DNA from 2 places in the Nonomuraea sp. NPDC050680 genome. Region 2 is predicted to be linked to the other one. Evidence: riboswitches for the same ligand, from Rfam matches in the RefSeq annotation. Region 2 holds a riboswitch; the other holds the start of a gene.
What was found. A riboswitch is a leader RNA that binds a small molecule or an ion and turns the genes downstream of it on or off. The one in region 2 is predicted to bind glycine.
Positions count from the first base shown of each region.

Region 1: it holds a riboswitch for glycine, as region 2 does, so the genes downstream of both, gcvP (aminomethyl-transferring glycine dehydrogenase) here and gcvT (glycine cleavage system aminomethyltransferase GcvT) in region 2, are expected to answer to the same signal.

Region 1 covers NZ_JBFAIF010000004.1:230,106-236,889, reverse strand. Annotated here, with positions in the region: gene AB0H88_RS16825 (MerR family transcriptional regulator) at 1-30, shown strand, start outside; gene AB0H88_RS16820 (bifunctional nuclease family protein) at 140-610, shown strand; gene AB0H88_RS16815 (MerR family transcriptional regulator) at 759-1,379, shown strand; glycine riboswitch at 1,413-1,505, shown strand; gene gcvP (aminomethyl-transferring glycine dehydrogenase) at 1,660-4,497, shown strand; gene AB0H88_RS16805 (tetratricopeptide repeat protein) at 4,816-5,625, shown strand; gene AB0H88_RS16800 (hypothetical protein) at 5,698-6,051, opposite strand; gene AB0H88_RS16795 (alpha/beta family hydrolase) at 6,134-6,724, shown strand; gene AB0H88_RS16790 (DUF5999 family protein) at 6,764-6,784, opposite strand, start outside.
Region 2 covers NZ_JBFAIF010000005.1:66,020-72,803, forward strand. Annotated here, with positions in the region: gene AB0H88_RS20235 (hypothetical protein) at 1-143, opposite strand, end outside; gene AB0H88_RS20240 (FCD domain-containing protein) at 208-912, opposite strand; gene AB0H88_RS20245 (glutamine synthetase family protein) at 1,021-2,397, shown strand; gene AB0H88_RS20250 (aldehyde dehydrogenase family protein) at 2,403-3,746, shown strand; gene AB0H88_RS20255 (3-oxoacyl-ACP reductase) at 3,752-4,516, shown strand; gene AB0H88_RS20260 (gamma-glutamyl-gamma-aminobutyrate hydrolase family protein) at 4,528-5,217, shown strand; glycine riboswitch at 5,311-5,408, shown strand; gene gcvT (glycine cleavage system aminomethyltransferase GcvT) at 5,539-6,624, shown strand; gene gcvH (glycine cleavage system protein GcvH) at 6,621-6,784, shown strand, end outside.

The DNA.
Region 1 (6,784 bases), on a different contig from region 2:
ACGGGCGTGCGAACCGTTCTAGGCCGATGACCGGACCAGCGGGACATACAAGGCCCCTCGGGTGTTACGTTGAAATGCAGAAGCGGACCGGCTCAATAGCTGTGCCGGGGTCGCCGACCAGTCGAATATGGAGCAGCCCGTGTTGCAGATGGAGGTCGTGGGCGTCCGCGTAGAGATGCCCACAAATCAGCCGATCGTCTTGCTCAAGGAGGCACACGGGGAGAGGTTCCTGCCGATTTGGATTGGGATGACCGAAGCCACGGCCATCGCTCTGGCCCAAGCGGAGGAGCCTCCAGCCCGGCCACTCACGCACGACCTGTTCAGGGACGTGCTGAGCGCTCTTGGCGTGGGCCTGCGCGCGGTCAACATCGTCGCCCTGCGTGACGGTATCTTCTTCGCCGACCTGGTGTTCTCCAACGGCGTAGAGGTGAGCGCGCGGCCCTCCGACTCGATCGCGCTCGCCTTGCGCACCGGAGCACGAATCTTCGCCAGTGAGGAGGTCGTCCAGGAGGCCGGGGTGATCATCCCCGACGACCAAGAGGACGAGGTGGAGAAGTTCAGGGAGTTCCTTGACACGATCACCCCCGAAGACTTTGGCCGGGCGGGGTAGGTATTTCAGTGCATTTACGCTTCACGACGCGCCGAGCCGGATCGTTGACTGCACATGGTCACGGTCCTACGGTGCAAGTGAAACCCGTGGCCGCGCTTTTACGAACCCCCAGATCAGGCCACGGGATGAGAGAAAGCCGGAGGTCCGCGTGGCGGTCAGCAGCGGCGAGGGAAAGACGGCCGGCCAGGAAGATCCGGTGCGGCGTGAGAGTGCGCGGCAGCGTGCCGGAGAGCAGGGCCTGCTCTTCGACGAGCAGCCCACGACACTGCCGAGTGACATCGGATACCGCGGCCCGACGGCGTGCGCGGCGGCCGGCATCACCTACCGGCAGCTCGACTACTGGGCGCGCACGGAGCTGGTCCTGCCGACGATAAGAGCCGCGCACGGCTCGGGCTCCCAACGGCTCTACAGCTTCCGCGACATCCTGGTGCTCAAGGTCGTCAAGCGGCTCCTCGACACCGGAGTCTCCCTCCAGCAGATCCGTACGGCCGTGCAACACCTGCGTGACCGCGGGGTCGGCGACCTCGCGCAGATCACGCTCATGAGCGACGGCGTCAGCGTCTACGAGTGCACCTCGGCCGACGAGGTGATCGATCTGCTCCAGGGCGGCCAGGGCGTGTTCGGCATCGCGCTCGGCCGGGTCTGGCGCGAGGTCGAGGGCTCCCTCGCGGAGCTGCCGGGGGAAAGAGCGGCGGTCGAGGACAGCGTCCCGGCCGACCACCCCGCTGACGAGCTGGCCCAGCGGCGGCGGGCGCGCCGCATAGGGTAGCAATACGGTAGTAACCTTAGAGCGCAAGGCTGACGACCCCCTGCGGGAGAGTCCCGGGCTGGTCCCGGGGCGCCGAAGGAGCAACCCTCCCCGGAATCTCTCAGGCACCCGTACCGCTCGGGGTAGGCAACTCTGGAAAGCAGGCACGCCCGCCAGGCGCGCCTCACCGACGGTGCAAGCCCTCATGGGGTGAAGCTCTCAGGTCGCCATGACAGAGGGGGAGATCCGGCACTCGCCCGCGCCCAGGCGCCGGTCTCCATAGCCCTCGGGAGGCACCTCCATGACCGATCTGTCAGCTCCGCCGTTCTCGACCCGGCACATCGGCCCGTCCGAATCCGAGCAGCAGCGCATGCTCGAGGCCGTGGGATTCGAGTCCGTGGCCGACCTGGTGGCGGTGGCCGTCCCCGAGTCCATCAGGATCAAGGACTCGCTCTCACTGCCCGCCGCGGCCAGTGAGAGCGAGGTCATCGCCGAGCTGCGGGCCATCGCGGGCCGCAACCGGGTGCTCACCTCGATGATCGGCCTGGGCTACCACGACACGATCACCCCGGCGGTGATCCGCCGCAACCTGCTGGAGAACCCGGGCTGGTACACCGCCTACACCCCCTACCAGCCGGAGATCTCGCAGGGCCGCCTGGAGGCGCTGCTCAACTTCCAGACCGTCGTCTCCGACCTGACCGGGCTCGACGTCGCGGGCGCCTCCCTGCTCGACGAGAGCACGGCCGCCGCCGAGGCGATGACGCTGGCCAGGCGCGCGGGCAAGTCCAAGAGCGACGTGTTCGTCGTCGACGCCGACGCGCTGCCCCAGACCAAGGCGGTGCTGGCCACCCGCGCCGAGCCGCTGGGCATCACGCTCATCGAGGACGCGCTCGACGGCGAGCTGCCCGAATGCTTCGGCGTGCTCGTCCAGTACCCGGGCGCCTCCGGCCGGCTGCGCGACTTCCGCGCCGTGGCCGAGCGGGCGCACACCGCGGGCGCGCTGGTCGTGGCCGCCGCCGACCTGCTCGCGCTGACCCTGGTCACCGCGCCGGGCGAGCTCGGCGCCGACATCGCGATCGGCTCCTCGCAGCGCTTCGGCGTGCCGTTCGGCTTCGGCGGGCCGCACGCCGCCTACATGTCCGTACGCGAAGGACTGCAGCGGCAGATGCCCGGCCGCCTGGTGGGCGTCTCCGTCGACGCCGACGGCGCGCCCGCCTACCGGCTGGCCCTGCAGACCCGCGAGCAGCACATCAGGCGCGAGAAGGCCACCAGCAACATCTGCACCGCGCAGGTCCTGCTCGCCGTCATCGCCGGCATGTACGCCGTCTACCACGGCCCCGACGGGCTGCGCCGCATCGCCGCCCGCGTGCACCGGCACGCCGCCGCGCTGGCCGAGTGCCTGCGCCGCGGCGGCGTCGAGGTCGTCCACCAGGAGTTCTTCGACACCGTGCTGGCCAGGGTGCCCGGCCGGGCCGCCGAGGTCGTCCGGCAGGCCGCCGAACGCGGCGTCAACCTGTGGCAGGCCGACGCCGACCACGTCTCCGTCGCCTGCGACGAGAAGACCACGGCGGCCGACCTCGAGCAGGTCGCCGCCGCCTTCGGCGTCAGCGGGCCGGTGGCCGGCCTCCTCACCGACGAGGGGCTGGACACGCTGCCCGCCGCGCTGAGGCGGGAGTCCGGCTACCTCACCCACCCGGTCTTCCACAGCCACCACTCCGAGACCGCGATGCTGCGCTACCTGCGCAGACTCCAGGACAAGGACATCGCCCTCGACCGGTCCATGATCCCGCTCGGCTCCTGCACGATGAAGCTGAACGCGACCACCGAGATGGAGCCCATCACCTGGCCGGAGTTCGCCGGGATCCATCCCTTCGCGCCCGTCGGGCAGGCCGCGGGTTACCGCCACCTCATCGAGACCCTGGAGGAGTGGCTGGCCGAGGTGACCGGCTACGACGCGGTCTCCATCCAGCCGAACGCCGGGTCCCAGGGAGAGTTCGCCGGGCTGCTCGCGATCCGGGCCTACCACCGCGACCACGGCGACGAGCACCGCGACATCTGCCTCATCCCGTCCTCCGCGCACGGCACGAACGCGGCCAGCGCCGTCATGGCCGGCATGCGTGTCGTGGTCGTGGCCTGCGACACCGAGGGCAACGTGGACCTGGCCGACCTCGACGCCAAGATCGACAAGCACCGCGACGCGCTGGCCGCGATCATGCTCACCTACCCGTCGACGCACGGCGTCTTCGAGGAGACGATCACCGAGGTCTGCGCCAAGGTGCACGATGCGGGCGGCCAGGTCTACGTCGACGGGGCCAACCTCAACGCGCTGGTCGGGCTGGCCAAGCCGGGTGAGTTCGGCGCCGACGTCTCCCACCTGAACCTGCACAAGACGTTCTGCATCCCGCACGGCGGCGGCGGCCCCGGCGTCGGCCCGGTCGCGGTCCGCGGCCACCTGGCCGCCTACCTGCCGGGCCACCCGCTGCGCCCCGGCTCACCGGTCGGCGCGGTCGCCGCGGCCCCGTACGGCTCGGCGGGCATCCTGCCGATCTCCTGGGCCTACGTCAGGATGATGGGCGGCGATGGCCTGGCCGCGGCCACCGAGCAGGCGATCCTGTCGGCCAACTACCTCGCCCGGCGGCTGGCCCCGCACTACCCGGTGCTCTACACCGGGCGCGGCGGCCTGGTGGCCCACGAGTGCATCGTCGACCTGCGGCAGATCACCAAGGAGACCGGCGTCACGGTCGACGACGTGGCCAAGCGGCTCATCGACTACGGCTTCCACGCGCCGACCATGTCCTTCCCGGTGGCCGGCACGCTGATGATCGAGCCGACCGAGAGCGAGGACCTGGCCGAGCTCGACCGGTTCGTTGACGCGATGGTGGCCATCAGGGGCGAGATCGCGCGGGTCGCCTCGGGCGCCTACGACCGCGCCGACAACCCGCTGCGCAACGCCCCCCACACCGCCGAGGCCGCCACGGCCGACGAGTGGGCCCACCCCTACAGCCGTACCGAGGCGGTCTACCCGCTGCCGTCGCTGCGGGAGGGCAAGTACTGGGTGCCGGTGCGGCGCATCGACCAGGCTTACGGCGACCGCAACCTGGTCTGCTCCTGCCCGCCGCTGGAGGCGTACGAGGACTGACCTGTCCGCCGCGTCCACGACCGATCCGGCTGTCGGGTCCCTGACTCGCCCGGCTGCCGGATCCGTGACTGATCCGGCTGTTGCGTCCGTGACTAGCCCGGCTGTCGGGGTCCGTGACTAGCCCGGCTGTCTGGGTCCGTGACTGATCCGGCCGTCACGTTCGCGTGACCGTGGCCCTCTCCGCCGTTGTGCTCGGCGGGGAGGGCTACGCCCGTTTTCTGGGATTTTTTCCCGCCACCCAGGCTGAACGTGGCCAGTGAGAAGACATGATCACCGGAACTCGTTAGGCTCGGTCCGACCGTCGCCTAAGGAGCTCTCTTGACGTTCTCAGAGCTGCAGGTCCCGCCTCTCGACACCGCTCGCCGCCTGGCCGAGCACGGTGATCTCGACGGCGCGGCGGCCATACTCAGCGAGCTGGCCGCCGACCCCGAAGAGCCCGACCGGGCGCAGGCCGCCGTGGGCCTGGCCGTCGTGCTCGACGAGCGGGGCGACCCGGAGGGGGCCCGGGCGGCCGCCCGGGTCGCGCTGGCCACCGGCCATCCGGAGTTCGCCGCTCAGGCGGCCTGTCACCTCGCGCAGGGCTTCGAGCGCGAGGGCCGCGCCGAGCAGGCCAGGGGAGCGTGGCAGGCGGTCCTGGGTGTCGGCACGGCCGCCTACGTCCCGCTGGCGCGTCTCGCCCTGGCCCGGCTGGCCGTGCTGGCGGGCGACTACGACGAGGCGGAGGACGAGCTGCGGGCCGCGCTGGCCGCCGCCGGGCCGGACGCCGGGCCGGACGTCGGTGCGCACGCCGCGCAGCAACTGGCCGAGCTGCTGCTGGAGCGGGGCGAGCCGGGAGAGGCGGCCGAGGTGCTGCTGGAGGCGCTCGAGGTGGCCTCCCAGGAGGACGTGGCCCGGCTGCGGGTGCAGCTCGGCATCGCGCACTTGGAGCTCGCGTGCGCGGAGTTCGCCGGGGCGGTGGAGGACGGAGGCGACGCGCCGACGAGCGGGCTGGCCATCGAGCTGCTGGCCAGGACCCTGCCGCTGCGTGGCCGCGTCGACGACGCGGGCCGCGTCTGGACCTATGGGCTGGAGCACGAGGACGAGACGCTGGCCGCGGAGGTGCGGCTGCGTTACGACCGCGACACCTGACCGACCTCTCCCTCACGCGAGCGCCTCGTAGGACCGAGCACCCTCCAGCGGCCGGGGGCGGCCGCGCGGGAGTCAGCCGCGGCGCATGATGGCGGCCGCTGCGGCGACGTTGATCAGGACGATGGCGAACCAGGCGATGGCCAAGCCGAACCCGCCTCCGCGGGAGGCCGCGATGGCCGTCAGCGGGATGCCGATGCCCATCGACCCCAGCGCGATCGGGATCATCGCCGCCCCCGGGCTCTTGGACCTGCTCGGACCGGGACCGGCGCCGTGGGCCTGGAGCTCGGCGCGCACCCGGGCGGCGATCGTGGCGTCGAGCCGCTCCACGAACGACTCGACCAGGGCGGCTTCGTATTCGGGGCCGAGGTCGCGGCGGGCGTCGAGCGTCGCCTGCAGATCCTCGCGGATGGGGCGCATGTCTGGCATGAGGCTCATCATCGCGGCTGCGCGGCACGCCGTCATCAGCCCTGAGGGCCATGGTGAACTCATCCCCAGGTACGGTTCTGACATGCGGATCATGACCCCGCGCGGCCCGGCGCAGGTCGAGTTCGACGAGGTGGAGCGGCCCCGGCTGCTGCTGGTGCTGACGCACGGGTCGGCCGGGGGAGTGGACGCGCCCGATCTGCTGGCGGTGCGCGACGCGGCGCTGAAGGCGGGGGCCGTGGTGGCCAGGGTGACGCAGCCGTTCCGGCTCGCGGGGGCGCGGGCGCCGGGCTCGGCCGTCCGGCAGGACGAGGCGTGGGAGGTCGTGCTGGGCGAGCTGCGGGCGCGATGGCCGGGGCTGCCGCTGGTGCAGGGCGGCCGGAGCAACGGGGCCAGGGTGGCCTGCCGTACGGCCGAGGTGGTCGGCGCGGTCGCGGTGGTGGCACTCGCGTTCCCGCTGCACCCGCCGGGCAGGCCCGAGAAGTCGAGGGCCGGCGAGCTGCGCGAGGCGGGCGTGGACGTGCTGGTGGTCAATGGGGAGCGGGATCCGTTCGGCGTGCCCGACGCCGCCGACGCGGCACGCCTGGTTGTGCTGCCGGGCGAAGGGCACGACCTGAAGAAGAACCCCGCCCGGGTGGGCGAGGTGGTCGCCGAATGGATCGTCGGCTATGGGTGAACGGCGTGCCCCAGGGGGCGCCGACGAGCGGGTCGCGGCTCAGGCGGCGCCGACGAGCGG
Region 2 (6,784 bases):
ACGTTGCGGAACCACCCGACCTTCGCCCTGATCAGCCGCACGTTGACGCGGGTGGCCACGAAGGCCCCGATGAGCGCGACGAAGAAACAGAACAGCGGCAGCCGTCCTGTGTCGACAATGCTCAGCTCGAACCAGTTCCCCATGACCTTGAAACCGATGCTACGAGGCCAATCGTCATCCCTTGACCATTTGGGGCGGGAAACGAACTCAGGACAGGAACGCGCGCAGCAGCGCCGCCGTGCCCTCCAGGTGTTCCGCCACTGCTCGGCGGGCCCCTTCCGGGTCGCCCGCCAGGATGGCCGCCACGATCGCCTCGTGCTGGCGGGCGGAGTGGTCGAGGTTCACCTGGAGCATCGGGATGGCGTTGAGCAGGTCGCTGACCCGCAGGCGCGCGTCGGCGCAGGCGGTGGCGAGCAGGGCGGAGCCGGTCAGCTCGGCGATCGAGAGGTGGAAGGCCGTGTCCAGCCGCCGGTAGTCCCCGATGCCCGCCTTGTTGAGTGCCGCGAGCCGGTCGCGCAGGAGGGAGCGCTGGTCGTCGGTCAGCGTGGCCGCCGCCAGCACCGCCGCCGCACCGCATTCGACCGCCATGCGGAAGGTCAGCGCGTCGGTGAGGTCGGCCGTGCCCATGTCGGCCACGACCCTGCGCAGATCGCCGCTCTCCGGCGGGGGCGGGGCGTAGGTGACGAACGCGCCGCCGTAGCGGCCGCGCCGTACGTCGAGGTACCCCGCGTCCTGGAGCGCCCGGATCGCCTCCCGCAGCGTCACCCGGCTGATGCCGAGCTGGACGGCCAGCTCGCGCTCCGGGGGCAGTTTCCGGCCCGGCGCGACCACCCCGAGCTTGATCGCCTGGAGCAGCCGTTCTACCGTCTCCTCAAAGGCGTTTCCTGCCCTGACCGGCCGTAACACCGTCATCAACCGCGCCGAGTCGTCCAACGTGTCCTCAGGTCTTGACAAGCGATCCCCATATGCACATCAATGGTCTAACAGTAGCCCAATTAGCGGGAAAGCGAGCGAACTTCCGTGAGCGAGCGAGGTCTTCCACAACCCGGACCACTGTCCGTCGATGAGTTGCGTGACGAGGTGGCCGCCGGGCGGGTCGACACCGTGCTGCTCGCGCTCGCCGACATGCAGGGCAGGCTGCAGGGCAAGCGCCTGTCGGCGCGTTACTTCCTGAACGAGGTGCTGGGGCACGGCTCCGAGGGCTGCAACTACCTGCTCGCCGTGGACGTGGACATGAACACGGTCGACGGTTACGCGATGTCGTCGTGGGAGCGCGGCTACGGCGATTTCGTGATGAAGCCCGATATTTCCACGTTGCGGTGGGTTCCGTGGCAGGAGGGCACCGTCATGCTCATGGCGGACCTGACCTGGGAGAGCGGCGACGACGTGACCGCCTCGCCGCGGCAGATCCTGCGCGCGCAGCTCGCCCGGCTCGCCGACCGCGGCCTGGCCGCCTTCGTGGGCACCGAGCTGGAGTTCGTGGTGTACGAGGACAGCTACGAGGACGCGTGGAAGCGCGCGTACCGCGACATGTCCCCCGCGAACCTCTACAACGTCGACTACTCCCTTCTCGGAACAGCCCGCATCGAACCCCTCCTTCGCCGGATAAGGCGGGACATGGAGGGGGCTGGGCTGTACGTCGAGTCCGCCAAGGGCGAGTGCAATCTGGGCCAGCACGAGATCGCCTTCCGCTACGACGAGGCGCTGAAGACCTGCGACAACCATTCCATCTACAAGAACGGCGCCAAGGAGATCGCGGCTCAGGAGGGCAAGTCGATCACCTTCATGGCCAAGCCGAACCAGCGCGAGGGCAACTCCTGCCACATCCACATCTCGTTGCGGAGCCTGGACGGCGACCCGGTGATGGCGGGTGACGGCCCCCACGGGCTGTCCGAGCTCGGCGCCCGCTTCATCGCCGGACAGCTGGCCCACATGCGCGAGCTCACCCTCTTCTACGCCCCGAACATCAACTCCTACAAGCGCTACGTCCCCGGCAGCTTCGCCCCCACGGCCGTCAAGTGGGGCGTGGACAACCGCACCTGCTCGCTCAGGCTCGTGGGCCACGGGGAGTCGCTGCGCATCGAGAACCGGGTGCCGGGCGGCGACGTGAACCCCTACCTCGCGGTGTCGGCGCTGATCGCGGCCGGGCTGCGCGGCATCGACGAGGAGCTGCCGCTGGAGGACGCGTTCGGGGGCAATGCCTACGACTCCGGCGCCGAGACCGTGCCGCACACGTTGCGGGATGCGCTGGCGCTGTTCGAGGGGTCGAAGCTGGCGCGTGAGACGTTCGGCGACGACGTGGTGGCGCACTATGCGAACAACGCCCGGATCGAGCTGGCCGCCTTCGACGCGGCTGTCACGGACTGGGAGCTGTTCCGGGGTTTCGAGCGGATGTGAGCAGGATGCGGATCGTCAATCCGGCGACGGAGGAAGTCCTCGCCGAGGTGGAGATGGCCGACGCGGCCGAGGTCGACCGGGCCGTGGAGCGTGCCAGGCGGGCCTACCAGAGCTGGCGCGACGTGGCGCCCGGCGACCGGGCGCGGCTCCTGCGCCGCTTCGCCGACCTGGTGGACGCGCACCGGGAGGAGCTGGCGCTGCTGGAGCTCACGAACTCCGGCCACCCGATCGGCAACGCCCGCTGGGAGGCGGGCGCGGTACGCGACGTGCTGCACTTCTACGCCGCCGCCCCCGAGCGCAACCACGGCAAGCAGATCCCGGTGCCCGGCGGCGTGGACATCACCTTCCAGGAGCCGCTGGGCGTGGTGGGCGTGATCGTGCCCTGGAACTTCCCTATGCTCATCATGAGCTGGGGCGTCGCCCCGGCGCTGGCCGCGGGCAACACGGTGATCGTCAAGCCCGCCGAATGGACCCCGCTGACCGCGCTGAGGCTGGCCGAGCTGGCCCTCGCCGCGGGCCTCCCCGAGGGGGTGCTCCAGGTGCTGCCCGGGGCAGGGGAGGTCGCGGGGGCCCGCCTGGTCGAGCATCCGCAGGTGGCCAAGATCGTGTTCACCGGCTCGACCGAGGTGGGCAAGGAGATCGCCGCCAAGGCGGCAACCCAGGTAAAGCGGATAACCCTCGAACTAGGCGGCAAATCCGCAAATATCGTGTTTGCGGACTCGGATCTGGAAAAAGCGGCGAAAACGGCGCCGTATGCCGTCTTCGATAACTCCGGCCAGGACTGCTGCGCCCGATCCAGGATTCTGGTGCAGGCGGAGGTCTACGACGCGTTCCTGGAGCTGCTGCTGCCGGCCGTACAGAACGTCAGAGTCGGCGACCCGCTCGACGAGAGCACCGAGATGGGCCCCCTGATCAGCGCCGAACATCTGGAGCGGGTGCGCGGCTTCATCGACGGCCCGCCGTACCTGCAGGGCGACTGCCCGCAGGGCAAGGGGTTCTGGTTCCCGCCGACGGTCCTGACGCCGGCGCTCACCGATCGGGCCTTCACCGAGGAGATCTTCGGGCCGGTGGTGTCGGTGGTGCCGTTCGCGGACGAGGCGGAGGCGGTGCGGATCGCCAACGACACGCCGTACGGCCTGAGCGGCTCCATCTGGACCCGCGACGTCGGCCGGGCGCTGCGCGTCGCGCGGGCCGTGGAGGCGGGCGCGCTGTCGGTGAACTCGCACTCCTCGGTCCGCCACTGGACGCCGTTCGGCGGCTTCAAGGAGTCCGGCCTCGGCCGGGAGCTGGGCCCGGACGCCCTCATGGCGTTCACCGAGACCAAGAACGTCTTCATCTCAACGGAGTGACACACATGCAGCGTTTGCACAACCGCGTCGCCGTGATCACCGGTGCGGGCGGCGGCATCGGCCTGGCCACCGCGCGGCGGTTCGCCGAAGAGGGCGCCAAGGTGGTCTGCGCCGACGTCGACGAGGAGGCGGGCACCAAGGCCGCCTCCGAGGTGGGCGGGCTCTTCGTCAAGGTCGACGTGACCAGCGAGGACGACGTCGTCCGGATGTTCCAGACGGCGTTCGACACCTATGGCTCCGTCGACATCGCCTTCAACAACGCGGGCATCTCGCCGCCCGAGGACGACTCGATCCTGGAGACCGGCATCGAGGCGTGGCGGCGGGTACAGGAGGTGAACCTGACGAGCGTCTACCTGTGCTGCAAGCACGCGATTCCGTACATGCGGCGGCAGGGCAAGGGCTCGATCATCAACACCGCGTCGTTCGTGGCGGTGATGGGGTCGGCGACGTCGCAGATCTCCTACACGGCCTCGAAGGGCGGGGTGCTCGCGATGTCGCGCGAGCTCGGAGTCCAGTTCGCGCGCGAGGGGATCCGGGTGAACGCGCTGTGCCCGGGGCCGGTCAACACGCCGCTGCTCCAAGAGCTGTTCGCCAAGGACCCTGAGCGGGCCGCGCGCCGCCTGGTGCACGTGCCGGTGGGCCGCTTCGCCGAGGCGTCGGAGATCGCGGCGGCGGTGGCGTTCCTGGCCAGCGACGACGCCTCCTTCATCACGGGCTCGGAGTTCCTCGTCGACGGGGGCATCTCGGGCGCCTACGTCACTCCTCTTTAGGAAGGGAAGTTGTGGAGCGACCCGTCATCGGGATCACGTCCTATGTCGAGCCTGCCCGCTACACCGTGTGGGAGATGCCGGTCGCCCTGTTGCCGTACATGTACGTGGAGCAGGTGGTCCGGGCCGGCGGGCAGCCGGTGATCCTGCCGCCCGCCGGGTCGCCCGCCCGGCTGGTGGCACGGTTGGACGGGTTGATCCTGGCCGGCGGCGGTGACGTCTCACCCGAGCGGTACGGCCAGGAGCCACACGACCAGACCGGCTACATCAGGAAATTTCGGGACACGGCGGAGTTCGCGGTGATCGAGGCGGCTCTTGACGCTGACCTGCCCTATCTCGGGATATGTCGGGGCATGCAGGTGCTCAACGTCGCACTCGGCGGGACCCTGCACCAGCATCTGCCCGATGTGGTGGGACACACCGGGCACTCCCCCGCGCCCGGCGAGTTCGGCCACCTGCCCATCCGGCCCGTCCCGGGGACCCGCGTCGGCAAGGCGCTCGGAGCCGAGCCGGTGGCCGTGCCGCACTACCACCACCAGGCCATCGACCGGCTCGCGCCGGGCCTCACCGTGTCCGCCGTGGCCGACGACGGCACGGTCGAGGCGGTGGAGCTGGACTCCCGGGCGTTCGCCATGGCCGTGCAGTGGCATCCGGAGGCGGCGAAGGACTGCGCGCTGTTCGAGGCGCTCGTGGCCGCCTGCTGAGCCTCACCCCGGCGCGGCGCTTTTGCCCCCAGGCGGCCGGAGCCGAACGCGACAACTCCCCCATAACGGCACTAGGCTTGCGGACATCACCGACGAAACCGTGCGGGAGAGTGTCCTGGCATCCGGCCAGGTCCCCTGAAGGAGCAAGCCCTCCCCGCGAACCTCTCAAGGCAAAGGACCGCACGGACGAGGTGTCCTCTGGAAAGCAGGCCTGGCGGCCTCGCCGAAGGTGAAAGTCCGGCAAATTACGGGCGAAGCTCTCAGGCACCCATGACAGAGGGGGAGGATGTCTGGCATCCGATCCTGCCCTGAGGTGCGCATATGTCACGTCCTACACCGCTCCGAGACGTCCACGAGAGCCTCGGCGCGACATTGACTGATTTCGCCGGGTGGCTGATGCCGCTCCGCTACGGCAGCGAGTCCGCCGAGCACAACGCCGTCCGCCAGGCGGCCGGGCTGTTCGACCTCTCCCACATGGGCGAGATCTTCGTGACCGGACCTCAGGCGGGTCAGGCGCTCGACTACGCGCTGGTGGGGCACCTGTCGGCACTCGCGCCCGGCCGCGCCCGCTACACCATGATCGTGAACGAGCGTGGTGGGGTGCTGGACGACCTGATCGTCTACCGGCTCGGGGACGAGGAGTTCATGGTGGTGGCCAACGCCTCCAACTATGAAAAAGTCGGGGAAGAACTGAAAAATCGCGCCAAGTCGTACAACGCGGTGGTCGAGGATCGCTCGGAGCAGTACGCGCTGATCGCCGTGCAGGGGCCGCGCGCCCAGGAGATCCTCGCCACGCTCACCGACGCCGACCTCGCCGGGCTCAAGTACTACGCGGGGCTGCCCGGTCTGGTCGACGGACGGCAGGCGCTCATCGCGCGCACCGGCTACACGGGTGAGGACGGGTTCGAGCTGTTCGTGGCCAACCAGGACGCCGTGCCGCTCTGGCACGCGCTGACCGAGGCCGGCCGTCCGTACGAGCTGCGAGCTGCGGGTCTGTCCAGCCGTGACACGCTCAGGCTCGAAGCGGGCATGCCGCTGTACGGCAACGAGCTCGGCGTCGAGCTGACCCCGTTCGACGCGGGGCTGGGCAGAGTGGTGAAATTCGACAAGCCGGGCGACTTCGTCGGCAGGTCGGCGCTGGAGGCGGTCATGGACACGCCGCCGCGGCGCCGGCTCGTCGGACTGGTCGCGCGGGGTCGCCGGGTGCCGCGCCACGGATACCCGGTGACCAAGGACGGCGCCGTCGTCGGCGAGGTCACCAGCGGGGCACCCTCCCAGACCCTGGGCAAGCCCATCGCCATGGCCTACGTCGACAATGGGGCCGACGCAGGTCTGGCCGTGGACATCCGGGGCAGCCATGAACCTATGGACCTCATTGAGCTGCCCTTTTACAGGAGGAACAAGTGAGCAACATCCCAGACGACCTGAGCTACACCAAGGAGCACGAGTGGGTGGCCGGCCTCGACGACGGCATCACCGTGACCATCGGCATCACGGCCTACGCGGCCGAGGCGCTGGGTGATGTCGTCTTCGTGCAGCTTCCGGAGGTCGGCTCGACCGTCGAGGC